Regions from separate parts of the Diaphorobacter sp. ED-3 genome, predicted to be linked through region 2. Evidence: riboswitches for the same ligand, from Rfam matches in the RefSeq annotation. Region 2 holds a riboswitch; the other holds the start of a gene.
What was found. A riboswitch is a leader RNA that binds a small molecule or an ion and turns the genes downstream of it on or off. The one in region 2 is predicted to bind S-adenosylhomocysteine.
Positions count from the first base shown of each region.

Region 1 (6,665 bases), 530 kb from region 2:
GCAGTATGCGCAACATGGACGACGTCGACCGCGAGATCATTGCGCTGCTGCGTGCGGATGCACGCATGCCGGTGGCGGCGCTCGCCGTACGTCTGCGCGTGGCCCGCGGCACCGTTCAGAACCGCCTGCGCCGGCTGGAGGAAGAGGGCGTCATCGTCGGCTACACCGTGCGGCTGCGCCCCGAGTCGGAGCCCCACCGGATCCGCGCCTGGATGAGCATTGCAGTGCAAGGGAACGCGGCGCCTGACGTGATTCGCGCCCTGCGTGGAGAGCCGCTGGTCGGCGCGCTGCACAGTACCAACGGCCGCTGGGACATCGTGGCCGAGCTGCATGCGCAGAGCCTGGAGGAATTCGACCTGGCGCTCACGCGCATTCGGCTCACGCCGGGCATCGCGCGCACCGAAACCAGCATCCTGCTGTCCACGTACAAGCTGTGATCGCCCCGCCCGAGCGGGCGGTGCTTCACTGCATCGACGAGACGTACGCCACGAGCGACTCGATGTCGGCGTCCGTGAGGAGCTTGGTGTTGGGCGTCATGATCGAATTGGCGCGCGTATTTGGGCCGTCGCGGTAACGCTTGAGAGTGCTGCGCAGGTAGTCGGTCTGCTGGCCGGCAATGCGTGCGATCTGGTCGTTGCCCCGGCCCATGTCGCCATGGCAGCGAAAACAGTTCTTGCCGAAGATCTCCTGCCCCTTGGCCAGCAGCGCTGCGTCCGCCACGGGTTTGGGAGTGACGGGCTGCGCGGCGTAGAAGAGCACCATGCCGATCTTCTCGTCGCTGTTCATCGCGCGGATCATGCCTTCCATGAACTCGTAGCGGCGGCGCCCGTCCGCGAACTGCCGCACCTGCTCCAACAGATAGGCCGGGTTCTGGCCCGCGAGGTTGGGTACCGAGGGTTTGGTGCTGTTGCCTCCGTCGCCATGGCAGTTGGCGCACACCGCCGAGACCTTGCGGCCCACCTTGTAGAGCTCGTCGGCCAGCTTGGGGTCCGCCATGGCTTGCTGCAAGCGCGTGTCGATGTCCACCTTGCTGCGGCCGGCCTGGGCCATCGCCGCGGGTTGCCACGCCAGCCCGGCGAACAACGCCAGCGCCAGCATTGCGGGAATGCGCCTTGCCATGGTGTAACCCTTTTTGTGAAAAGGGTCATTTTAGAAGGCGAGTTGTGAAGCCCCGGTGGTGTTTTGGTAGTGCAACGCGCACCTGGACGGTCGATGTCAGCGATCGTTGATGGCGAGCAAGGATTGCGCAAGTTCTGCAAACCCTGCCCCGCGCTCGCCCTGCGTCACATAGCGCGGCAGATGCTGCAGTTGGGGCACGAAACGCGCAATATTGGCCACACCCACGCTGTGCGGGAAGTGCGCAAACATGAGCTGGTCATTGGTGGAGTCACCGATGTAGACCCAGCGCTCCAGCTCGGCGTCCAGATCACGCCCGAACAGCTCGCGCACGATCCATCGCGCACCCTCCAGCTTGTTGTGCGCGCCGAACCAGCCGTTGATGTGGATGCTGCTCACGGTGGCGTTCATGCCCGCGGCATGCATCAGGGCAACCGCCTGGTCGATGGCCGCCTGGGGCAGGTGCGTGAATTCACTGTGGTCGATGGCGATGTCCGTCTCGCGCCCGGGCGAGTCGGTGGCGCGCCGGGCGCCGGGCACGGCGGCTTCAATCTCGGCCAGCACCTGTTGCATGCGCGCGAAGTTGGAGGCGCGCGTGGCGGCGTCCTGTTGATACAACTTTAATAGCTGCTCGCGCTTATCGCACGGGGACTGTAGGCCATTTGGGGCAAAATTTCGGGGCGCCCGCAGCAGCGCCACCGCACCGTTCTCAGCAACGATGCTGTCCACCGGCCAGGCAGCGGCAAAAGGCTCGCTCCAGCCCACCGGCCGGCCCGTGATCGGAATGACGTGCAGCCCTGAGGCTTTCAGGTCGGCCAGCGCCTGCAGGGCATCGGCGGTGATGGCGCCATCGGTGGTCAGGGTGTCGTCGATGTCGGTGAGCACGCCGGTGATGCACGTGCGCGCCAACTCGTCCCATGAGGCAAGAGGGAGCATGGCGGATGGGGGTCGCGTCAACTGTTCTGCAACGCCAACCCCGCATGCTCCCGCAGCGGATGGAAGTGAATCTTCGGGAACCGCTCCTGCGCCAGCCGTACGTCATATGGGCTCGTGCACAGGTAGGCCAGCGTGTCCGCCGCATCGCGCGCCATGCGCATGGGGTAGGCGTTCTCGAACTCGCGCAGTTCGGCCGGCGTGTCGGCAGTGATCCAGCGGGCTCCCGTGTACTGGCAGGCTTCCAGACGGATGTCGCAGTCGTATTCGGTGTTCAGACGGTGTTGCACCACTTCGAACTGCAGCTGGCCCACGGCACCCAGCAGCATGTTGCCGCCGGCCTCGGGCTTGAAGACCTGGATGGCGCCTTCCTCGCCCAGCTGCATCAGGCCCTGCTGCAGTTGCTTGGTGCGCAGCGGGTTCTTCAGCACCACGGTCATGAACATCTCGGGTGCGAAGAACGGCAGGCCGGTGAACTGCAGGTTGGCGCCGTCGGTGATGGTGTCGCCCAGCTGCACGCCGCCGTGCGTGGTGAAGCCGATGATGTCGCCGGCGTAGGCCTCTTCCACCGCCTCGCGGCGCTGGCTCATGAAGGTGACCACGCTGGTGGGGCGCAGTTCCTTGGCGGTGCGCTGGACCTTGAGCTTCATGCCGGGCGTGTACTTGCCGCTGGCCACGCGCACGAAGGCGATGCGGTCGCGGTGGTTGGCGTCCATGTTGGCCTGCACCTTGAACACCACGCCCGAAAAGCCTTTGTCTTCGGGCAGGATGGTCTTCTCGACGGTCTGCTTGTTGACGACGAGCGAGCTCTTGCGCGGGCCGGGCGGGGGCGACATGTCCACCACCGCATCCAGCACTTCCATCACACCGAAGTTGTTCACGCCCGAGCCGAAGAACACCGGTGTGAGCTTGCCAGCCAGGAAGGCTTCATGGTCCCAGGGTGCCGAGGCACCTTGCGCCAGCTCCATGCTTTCCAGTGCGTCGTCAAAGGCCTGACCGAAGCGCGCGCGCAGCTTGTCGGCGTCGGAAAGAGGAATGACCTCGAAGTCCTGCGGGCGCTTTTCGCTGCCGGGCTGGAAGACCGTCATGCTTTGCGTGCGCAGGTTGATGATGCCGCCGAAGCTCTTGCCCTGGCCCACGGGCCAGGTGATGGGGCAGCAGGGCATGCCCAGCTCACGCTCCACCTCGTCGAGGATGTCCAGCGGGTCGCGCACCTCGCGGTCCATCTTGTTGACGAAGGTGATGATGGGCGTGTCGCGCTGGCGGCAGACCTCGATCAGGCGGCGCGTCTGCGCCTCCACGCCGTTGGCCGCGTCGATCACCATCAGGGCCGAATCGACGGCCGTGAGCACGCGGTAGGTGTCTTCCGAGAAGTCCTTGTGGCCCGGCGTGTCCAGCAGGTTGATGACATGGTCGCGGTAGCTCATCTGCATCACGCTCGACGCCACCGAGATGCCGCGCTGCTTCTCGATTTCCATCCAGTCGGACGTGGCGTGGCGGCTGGCCTTGCGGCCCTTCACGGCGCCGGCGATCTGGATGGCGCCGGAGAACAGCAGCAGCTTTTCCGTCAGCGTGGTCTTGCCGGCGTCGGGGTGGGAGATGATGGCAAAAGTCCGGCGGCGCCGGGTTTCTGGGGCGTACGACACAGTGATTCTGGGTGAGGGCCGCGCGGTGCGCTGCGGCCGGTGCGAGAAGAGGCGGGCGCACCCTGCGGGAGCGCCCTGGCATTGGGCGGGGATTCTACGGCGCGGCGCGTGGCGCGGGGGCACCGGTATAATCTTGCACTTTCCGAGGAGCGTTGCAGCGTCCCCAGCACGGCGGGGCGCGAGGCTCGGAAGTCATACCCAGCAACGACGCTCACCCACGCCTTGCGGTGCGGTGAGCCCCATCCCCCAGGCGCGGTTTTTTCAGATACCCATCAAGGAAACCACCATGAGCGCTGTTCTCAAGTCCCCAGCCGACTCCGCGATTGCCGATATCTCCCTGGCCGACTGGGGCCGCAAGGAGATCCGCATCGCCGAAACCGAGATGCCTGGCCTGATGGCCATCCGCGAGGAATTCGCGGCCAAGCAGCCCCTGAAGGGCGCGCGCATCACCGGCTCGCTGCACATGACCATCCAGACGGCCGTGCTGATCGAGACGCTCAAGGCCCTGGGCGCCGACGTGCGCTGGGCCTCGTGCAACATCTTCTCCACCCAGGACCACGCCGCCGCCGCGATTGCCGCCACCGGCACGCCGGTGTTCGCCATCAAGGGCGAGACCCTGGTGGACTACTGGGACTACACCCACCGCATCTTCGACTTCGGTCCCAAGGGCAGCGAGGGCGAAGGCCCGAACATGATCCTGGACGACGGCGGCGACGCCACGCTGCTGATGCACCTGGGCAAGCGCGCTGAAAAGGACGCCTCCGTGCTGGCCAACCCCGGCAGCGAGGAAGAGCGCATCCTGTTCGCCGCCATCAAGGCCAAGCTGGCCGAGGACAGCACCTGGTACAGCCGCAAGAGCGCCCAGATCATCGGCGTGACCGAAGAGACCACCACCGGCGTGCACCGCCTGAAGGAAATGTCGGCCAAGGGCACGCTGCTGTTCCGTGCGATCAACGTGAACGATTCGGTGACCAAGTCCAAATTCGACAACCTGTACGGCTGCCGCGAGTCGCTGGTGGACGGCATCAAGCGCGCCACCGACGTGATGATCGCCGGCAAGGTGGCCGTGGTGGCGGGCTATGGCGACGTGGGCAAGGGCTCGGCCCAGGCGCTGCGCGCCCTGAGCGCCCAGGTGTGGGTGACCGAGATCGACCCCATCAATGCCCTGCAGGCTGCCATGGAAGGCTTCAAGGTCGTGACCATGGAGTGGGCCGCCGACAAGGCCGACATCTTCGTCACCACCACGGGCAACCGTGACGTCATCACCTTCGAGCACATGAAGGCCATGAAGGACCAGGCCATCGTCTGCAACATCGGCCACTTCGACAACGAGATCCAGGTCGCCAAGCTCGAAGAGCACTGCCAGTGGGAAGAAATAAAGCCCCAGGTCGACCATGTGATCTTCCCGGACGGCAAGCGCATCATCCTGCTGGCCAAGGGCCGCCTGGTGAACCTGGGCTGCGGCACGGGCCACCCCAGCTTCGTGATGTCCAACTCGTTCGCCAACCAGACGATCGCGCAGATCGAGCTGTTCACCCACCCCGAGGGCTACGACGTGGGCAAGGTCTACGTGCTGCCCAAGCACCTCGACGAGAAGGTGGCGCGCCTGCACCTGAAGAAGGTGGGCGCCATGCTGACCGAGCTGAGCGACGAGCAGGCCGCCTACATCGGCGTGCCGAAGCAGGGCCCCTACAAGCCCGACACCTACCGCTATTGATTGTTAAAAAGCATAGCTGCTTGCGCTTGCCAGTAGTCGTTTTCAGCATGAAAAATTGCTGAAATTGGCTCGCTGCAAGCGCTGCCAGCTATCGATATGAGAGGATAGCGCGATGCGCGCGGACGTATTTCTGGTGGAAGGCGGCTACGCGGCCACCCGGTCGCAGGCCCAGCGGTTGATTGCCGCCGGCGTGCAGTGGCGCCTGGCGCCCACGCTGCCGTGGCAGAAGGTGGCCAAGAACGGCGACGACATTCCTGCGGGGGTTGAGGTGCAGCTGCTGGACGCTGCGGAGGCCAAGTACCTCTCGCGCGGCGGCCTCAAGCTTGAAGGCGCGCTGGCGGCCACGGGCATGCAAGTGGCTGGCCTGCGCTGCCTGGACGTGGGGCAGAGCACCGGCGGTTTCACCGACTGCCTGCTGGCACATGGCGCCGCCCAGGTGATTGGCGTGGACGTGGGCCACGGCCAGTTGCACGAGCGGCTGCGCGCCGACCCGCGGGTGGTCTGCGTGGAAGGCGTGAATGCCCGGGCCCTCACGCCCGAGGCGTTGCAGAACGCCTGCGACGTGGCGCTGTCCGAAGTCATCGAGGACGCGGAAGACAACGACACCCAGCCCCAGGCCCCCTACGCCTGGATGCGCAACGGCGGCATGGTGGACGATGAGTACGACGACAGCGACGACGCCAAGGAGCATGAGATCGAGAGCTTCAAGGCCGAGCGCGCCGCCAAGGCCAAGGCACGCGCCGAGGGCTCATTGCCCGTGCAGCGCCGCCGCCGTCCCGGGTGCGAGGACGTGGACATCACGCCAGCGTTCGATCTCGTCACCGGCGACCTGTCCTTCATCTCGCTCACGCTGGTGCTGCCTGCGCTGGTGCCGCTATTGAAAGAGCAGGGCCAGCTGCTGATGCTGGTCAAGCCGCAGTTTGAGTTGCAGCCCGGCCAAGTGGGCAAGGGCGGCATCGTGCGCGATGCGCAGCTGTATCCGCAGGTGGAGCAGCGCATCCGAGACTGCTGCACGGAGCTGGGGCTGCACGTGGTGGCCTGGATCGATAGCCCCATCGAGGGGGGCGACGGCAACCGCGAGTTCTTCATCCATGCAAGGAGGAAGGCATGAGCCTTTCCACGGCCTTTCCGGTCAGCTTTGAATTCTTCCCGCCCAAGACGCCCGAGGGCGCCGACAAACTGCGCGCCGTGCGCCAGCAGCTGTATGCGCGCCGGCCCGAGTTCTGCTCCGTCACCTACGGCGCGGGGGGCTC
Region 1 is NZ_CP115182.1:790,948-797,612, forward strand. Features, by position in the region: gene PCQ86_RS03875 (Lrp/AsnC family transcriptional regulator) at 6-437, shown strand; gene PCQ86_RS03880 (c-type cytochrome) at 463-1,119, opposite strand; gene PCQ86_RS03885 (HAD-IIB family hydrolase) at 1,216-2,052, opposite strand; gene PCQ86_RS03890 (peptide chain release factor 3) at 2,070-3,695, opposite strand; S-adenosyl-L-homocysteine riboswitch at 3,834-3,915, shown strand; gene ahcY (adenosylhomocysteinase) at 3,982-5,412, shown strand; gene PCQ86_RS03900 (TlyA family RNA methyltransferase) at 5,525-6,523, shown strand; gene metF (methylenetetrahydrofolate reductase [NAD(P)H]) at 6,520-6,665, shown strand, end outside.
Region 1: linked by a shared signal. The riboswitch ahead of ahcY (adenosylhomocysteinase) and the one ahead of metH (methionine synthase) in region 2 are both predicted to bind S-adenosylhomocysteine.

Region 2 (6,665 bases):
TGCGTGGGTGCGCCACCCTCCAGGCGAGGCGCGATGAAGTCGGCCAGGCAGCGACTGGGGCGCATGCGGCCCTCGGCGTCGGGCTGCTTCTCGGCCTGCTGGCGCAGGCCGTACCAGGTGAGCACGACCTTGTCGCGCGCGGCATCGGCATACAGCTCGATGTCGTCATCGCGCACGGTGTTGGCGGGCCAGAAGCCCACCACGGCGTGGGCCGTGAGCCAGCGGCCCTCCACGATCTTCTTGAGCATGGCCTGTGCGTCGCGGAAGACGCGCGTGGCTTCCTCGCCCACCACCTCGTCCTGCAGGATGTCGGGGTACTTGCCGGCCAGGTCCCAGGTCTGGAAGTACGGTGCCCAGTCGATGAAGGGCACCAGTTCGGCCAGGTCGATGTTCTTGATCACGCGCCGGCCGATGAACTTGGGCGCCGGCGGCTGGTAATGCGCCCAGTCGATGCGCGTCTTGTTGGCGCGGCACTGCGCCAGCGGCCACACCGGCGTCTTCTTCTTGTTGGCATGCAGGTGGCGCACATGGTCGTAGTCGGCCTGCACCTCCGCCAGGTAGCTGTCCTTTTGCTCGCCCAGCAGGCTCTGCGCCACGCTCACGCTGCGCGAGGCATCGGGCACGTAGACCACGGGGCCCTGGTACTGCGGCGCGATCTTGACGGCCGTGTGCACGCGCGAGCAGGTGGCGCCGCCGATCAGCAATGGAATCTTCTTGATGCGGAAGTACTCGTCCTTGTCCATCTCGCCGGCCACGTACTGCATCTCTTCCAGGCTGGGCGTGATCAGGCCCGACAGGCCGATGATGTCCGCGCCTTCGGCCTTGGCGCGCGCCAGGATTTCATGGCAGGGCACCATCACGCCCATGTTGATGACCTCGAAGTTGTTGCACTGCAGGACGACGGTCACGATGTTCTTGCCGATGTCATGCACGTCGCCCTTCACGGTGGCGATGACGATCTTGCCCTTGCTGGACACGTCCAGGCCGGCGGCTTCCTGCTGGCGCTTTTCTTCCTCGATGTAAGGGATCAGGTGGGCCACGGCCTGCTTCATCACGCGGGCGCTCTTGACCACCTGCGGCAGGAACATCTTGCCCGCGCCGAACAGGTCGCCCACGATGTTCATGCCGTCCATCAGCGGACCTTCGATCACATGCAGCGGGCGGCCGCCGCCTTGCACCACGATCTGCTGGTAGGCCTCCTCGGTGTCTTCGACGATGAAGTCGGTGATGCCGTGTACCAGCGCATGCGACAGGCGCTCACCCACGGTTTTCGGGTGCTCGGGCGTGCCGCGCCACTCCAGCTTCTTGCTGTCGTCCTTGGCGGCACCCTTGGCGGCCTCGGCGATCTCCAGCAGGCGTTCGGCCGCGTCGGGGCGGCGGTTCAACACCACGTCTTCCACACGCTCGCGCAGCTCGGGGTCGAGGTCGTCGTAGACGCCGACCATGCCCGCGTTGACGATGCCCATGTCCATGCCGGCCTTGATGGCGTGGTACAGGAACACGGTGTGGATCGCCTCGCGCACCGGCTCGTTGCCGCGGAAGCTGAACGACACGTTGGACACGCCGCCCGACACCTTGGCGCCCGGCAGATGCTGCTTGATCCAGCGCACGGCCTCGATGAAGTCCACGGCGTAGTTGGCGTGCTCTTCGATGCCCGTGGCGATGGCGAAGATGTTGGGGTCGAAGATGATGTCCTCGGGCGCCATGCCCACCTCGTCCACCAGGATGCGGTAGGCGCGCTCGCAGATCTCGGTCTTGCGTGCGAAGGTGTCGGCCTGGCCCTTCTCGTCGAAGGCCATGACCACGGCAGCCGCGCCGTAGCGGCGGATCAGCTTGGCCTGGCGCTTGAACTCTTCCACGCCCTCCTTCATGCTGATGGAGTTGACGATGCCCTTGCCCTGCAGGCAGCGCAGGCCGGCCTCGATGACCTCCCACTTGGAGCTGTCCACCATCACCGGCACCCGGGCGATGTCGGGCTCGGAGGCAATGAGGTTCAGGAAGCGCACCATCGCGGCCTTGCTGTCCAGCATGGCCTCGTCCATGTTCACGTCGATGATCTGCGCGCCGTTTTCCACCTGCTGACGCGCCACCGACAGTGCCTGCTCGTACTGGTCGTTCAGGATCATGCGCGCGAACGCCTTGGAGCCGGTGACGTTGGTGCGCTCGCCCACGTTGACGAACAAGCTCCCCTCGCCGATGAACACGGGCTCCAGCCCCGACAGGCGCATGGGCGGCACGGCGTGCGAAGGGACGGAAGATGCGGGGGCGGACGACGGCATGGGGCTCACCTGGATAACAAGAACAGACACATCAGGTGAGCGCCGTTGGTACACGCACGGCTGCATGCCGCGGTGGGCCCGAGCCTGACGCCGCCACGCGCGAGCCGCCTGTGCGGCCCCGGCCGGCGGGCGCTGCAGCGCTCCTCGGGAAAGCGTCGAATTCTACGCGGCCCACCTTTGGGGGGCAGGCATATGGATATACCCCCGCGTGCACTGTGCGCCCAGAACGTGGCCCCTACACGGGGCGGTGGCTGTTTCAAGCAAAAACAGACCGCAAGCCAGCCACAGCAAGCGCTAAAAGCTATCAAACAAGGAGCATCAGCCCTGCTCCCGTAACAGTCGCAGCTTGCGGTACAGCGTGCGCGTGCTGACCCCCAGGGCGCGTGCCAATTCGCGACGCGACGCGGCCCCACCCGCCAGCGCCGCGCGCAGGGCCTCGGATTCGATGTCACGCAGGGTGGCATGGTCGGGCTGCTGCGCAGCGCGGGCCGGCGCCGCCGCGGGCGCATCGAACGAGAGCGCGCGCTCGATCGTATGGGCGGTCACCACCGCGCCGTCGGTCAGCAGCGCGGCACGTTCCAGCACGTTGCGCAGCTCGCGTACGTTGCCGGGGAAGGGGTGCTGCGCCAGCCGGCGCAGCGCCGCGGGCGCAAGCACCAGGCCCCGCCCCCCGGCCACGCGCTGCAGGAGCGATTCCGCCAGCAGCGGAATGTCCTGCGGGCGTTCGCGCAGCGCGGGCAGCTGGATGGGAAAGGTGCTCAGGCGGTAGTACAGGTCCTGGCGAAACCGCCCCTCGCGCACCATGGCGCGCAGGTCGCGGTGGGTGGCCGCCACCAGTCGGATGTCCGCGCGGCGCAGCTCGGTGTGGCCCACGCGGCGGTAGGTGCCGCTTTCCAGCAAACGCAGCAGCTTGACCTGCATGGTGAGCGGGATGTCGCCCACCTCGTCCAGGAACAGCGTGCCGCCGTGCGCCGCCTCCACCAGGCCGGCGCGTGCGGCATGGGCGCCGGTGAAGGCGCCACGCTCGTGGCCGAACAGTTCGCTCTCGAACAGCGTCTCGGGCAGGCTGGCGCAGTCCACCACCACCAGCGGCCGCCCCGCGCGGGGGCTGGCCTCGTGCACGGCGCGCGCGGCCAGCTCCTTGCCCGTGCCCGACTCGCCCAGCAGCAGCACGCTGGCCTGCGACGGGCCCACGCGCGCGATCAGCTCCAGCACGGCCTGGAACGCGGGCGCGCGCCCGATCATGCCCAGCGCGCCCGGCTGCCCCTGGGCAATGCGCAGCGGCTCCATCTTCTCCAGAAAGTACTGGGGCTGGCCCGCCTCGTCGCGCAGCGGCACCAGTTCGATCTGCACGTATTCCTCGCCCGCCGGGGTGTGGTGCAGGTGCAGCACGCGCTCGCGCTGGCCGCTGAAGAGCGAGCGCGCCAGCGGGCAGGTCTCGCCCGCCTGGTCGCACGGCACGGGCGAATGGTGCGAGACCGCATGGCAGGTGCGCCCCACCACCGGCGCGCCCTGGCCGAACTGGCGACGGTAGGCGCCGTTGGCGGCCACGATGCGGTAGCCGCGGTCGAACAGGATGTGCGGCTCGGGCAGCCCCTCCAGCCAGGAGGCGAGCAGCGCGGTCTGCGCCACCTGCGCCGGGGTGGGGGAAAGATCAGGAGTGTCGGCCATGGTGACATATGGTGTCACAAATGGCATGCATTGGCAGTGTTTCTGCCGTCCACCATGGCAGCGCTGACTCCTTGGGTGGATGTAAGCCTTTGTTCCACATAGGGATTTCGCACGCAGTGCCGCGCAGCCAGGCTGGCACGGCTCTTGAGTCAGGACAAGCAAGCGCGCGGTCCTTTGGCCGCGCCCATCGTGAAGGAATCGCCATGACTGCCCTGCCCGCCTCGTGCACCTGCGCTGCGCCCGACGCAGAACGCCGCACCCTGATCCACGCCACGGCCGCCGCCGGGGGTCTGGCCGCCGTCGGCGCGGCCGTGCCCCTGGTCAGCAGCCTGGCGCCCAGCGAACGCGCACGCTCCCTGGGCGCGGCCGTGGAGGTGGACATCGCCGGCTTGCCGCCGGGCGGCATGCTCACGGTGGAGTGGCGCGGCAAACCCGTCTGGATCGTGCGGCGCACGCCGGAGATGCTGCAGTCGCTGCAGGGGCTGGAGGCACAGTTGGCCGACCCCGCATCGGCCAAGGACCAGCAGCCCGACTACGCGCGCAATACCCACCGCTCCATCCAGCCGGAGGTCTTCGTGGCCATCGGCATCTGCACGCACCTGGGCTGCTCGCCCACGGCCGTGGCCCCGGGCGCGCCGCAGTCCGGCCTGGGCGCGGGCTGGCCCGGGGGCTTCTTCTGCCCCTGCCATGGCTCCACGTTCGACAACGCGGGTCGCGTGTACCGCAACAAGCCCGCACCGACGAACCTGGAGGTGCCGCCGCACCGCTTCCTGAGCGCCACGCGGCTGCTGATCGGCGAGGACAGCGCCAGCGCCTGATCGACCGCCCTTCGCCCAAGACCATCACAACCACGCCCCCTTCCATGCCCGCCCCACAGACCCAGCCCCCCGCTGCCGAACGCGACGTCTACGTCGACCTGTACGAAGCCAAGAAGAAGATCTACCCGCGCGCCATCGGCGGCGTGTTCACGCGCTGGCGCTGGGCGCTGGTGCTGCTCACCCAGGGGGTGTTCTACGGCCTGCCCTGGTTGCAGTGGGGCGAGCGGCAGATGGTGCTGTTCGACCTGGGCGCGCGGCGCTTTTACCTGTTCGGCCTGGTGCTGTACCCGCAGGACTTCATCTACCTCACCGGCCTGCTCATCATGTCGGCGCTGTCGCTGTTCCTGTTCACGGCGGTGGCGGGGCGGCTGTGGTGCGGCTTTGCCTGCCCGCAGACGGTGTACACCGAGCTGTTCCTGTGGCTGGAGCGCCTGACCGAAGGCGACCGCAGCGCGCGCATGCGCCTGGACAAGGGCCCGTGGACCTTCGAGAAGCTGTGGCGCAAGACGCTCAAGCAGCTCGCCTGGGTGTCGGTGGCGCTATGGACCGGCTTCACGTTCGTGGGCTACTTCGTGCCCATCCGCCAACTGGGCGGCGAGCTGCTGGCGCTGCACGGCACCTGGCAGATCTTCTGGGTGGGTTTCTACAGCTTCGCCACCTATGGCTTTGCGGGCTACATGCGCGAGCAGGTGTGCAAGTACATGTGCCCGTATGCACGCTTTCAGAGCGCGATGTTCGACAAGGACACGCTGATCGTCACTTACGACACCCAGCGCGGCGAGCCGCGCGCCGCGCGCAGCAAGAAGGTGGACGCCAAGGCCGCCGGCCTGGGCGACTGCATCGACTGCTCGCTGTGCGTGCAGGTGTGCCCCACGGGCATCGACATCCGCAAGGGCCTGCAGTACGAGTGCATTGGCTGCGGCATGTGCGTGGACGCCTGCAACACCGTGATGGACAAGGTGCAGTACCCGCGCGGGTTGATCCGCTACGCCACGCAAAACGGCATGCAAAACCGCTGGAGCAGCGCACAGATGCTGCGCCGCGTGCTGCGCCCGCGCGTGCTGTTCTACAGCGCCGTGCTGCTGGCGCTGTGCACGGCCATGCTGGCCAGCCTGGTCACGCGCACGCCGCTGAAGGTGGATGTGGTGCGCGACCGCGCCGCGCTCTCGCGCGTGGTGGCGGGTGGGCAACTGGAGAACATCTACCGCGTGCAGGTCATGAATGCCACCGAGCAGCCCCAGCGCTACCGCATCACGGCCAGCGGCCTGCAGGGGCTGCAGGTGGCCTCGGAGCCCGAAGTGGAGATCGGCCCCGCCGAGTCGCGCTGGGTGGCGGTGCGGCTGCAGGTGCCCTATGGCGCCGCGCCCGCCGGTTCGCACACCGTGCACCTGGACGTACAGGCGCTGGGCGACCGGGCGCAGGTGTCGGAAAAGACCGTGTTCCTGGTGCCGCGGTAGGCGCCGCCGCAGATTACAAGCCAAAAGAGCTTTCAGCGCCCTTCTATCAATCGCTGGAAGCTCCTTATTTCATAGCAACCCGCTATCAATCCATGCGGATGTTGCGCTCCTTGATCAGCGCGCCCCAGCGGGCCAGCTCCTTGTCCAGGTGCGTGGCCAGCTGCTGCGGCGTGGTACCGATGGGCTCGGCGCCGATGGTCTCGAACTTGGCCACGGTATCGGGCTGCTTCATGGCGTCGATCAGCGCGGCGTTGATCTTGTTCACGATGGCCGCCGGCGTGCCCGCGGGCGCGAACACGGCGAACCAGGGCGAGACCTCGTAGCCCGGCACGCCGGCCTCGGCGATGGTGGGCACGTCGGGCAGCGTGGCCGATCGCTTGGCGCTGGTCACGCCCAGCGCGCGCAGCTTGCCAGCCTGGATGTGCGGGCGCGCCGAGGTG
Region 2 is NZ_CP115182.1:261,335-267,999, reverse strand. Features, by position in the region: gene metH (methionine synthase) at 1-2,279, opposite strand, end outside; S-adenosyl-L-homocysteine riboswitch at 2,310-2,431, opposite strand; gene PCQ86_RS01265 (sigma-54 interaction domain-containing protein) at 2,598-3,950, opposite strand; gene petA (ubiquinol-cytochrome c reductase iron-sulfur subunit) at 4,154-4,768, shown strand; gene ccoG (cytochrome c oxidase accessory protein CcoG) at 4,813-6,225, shown strand; gene PCQ86_RS01250 (tripartite tricarboxylate transporter substrate binding protein) at 6,311-6,665, opposite strand, start outside.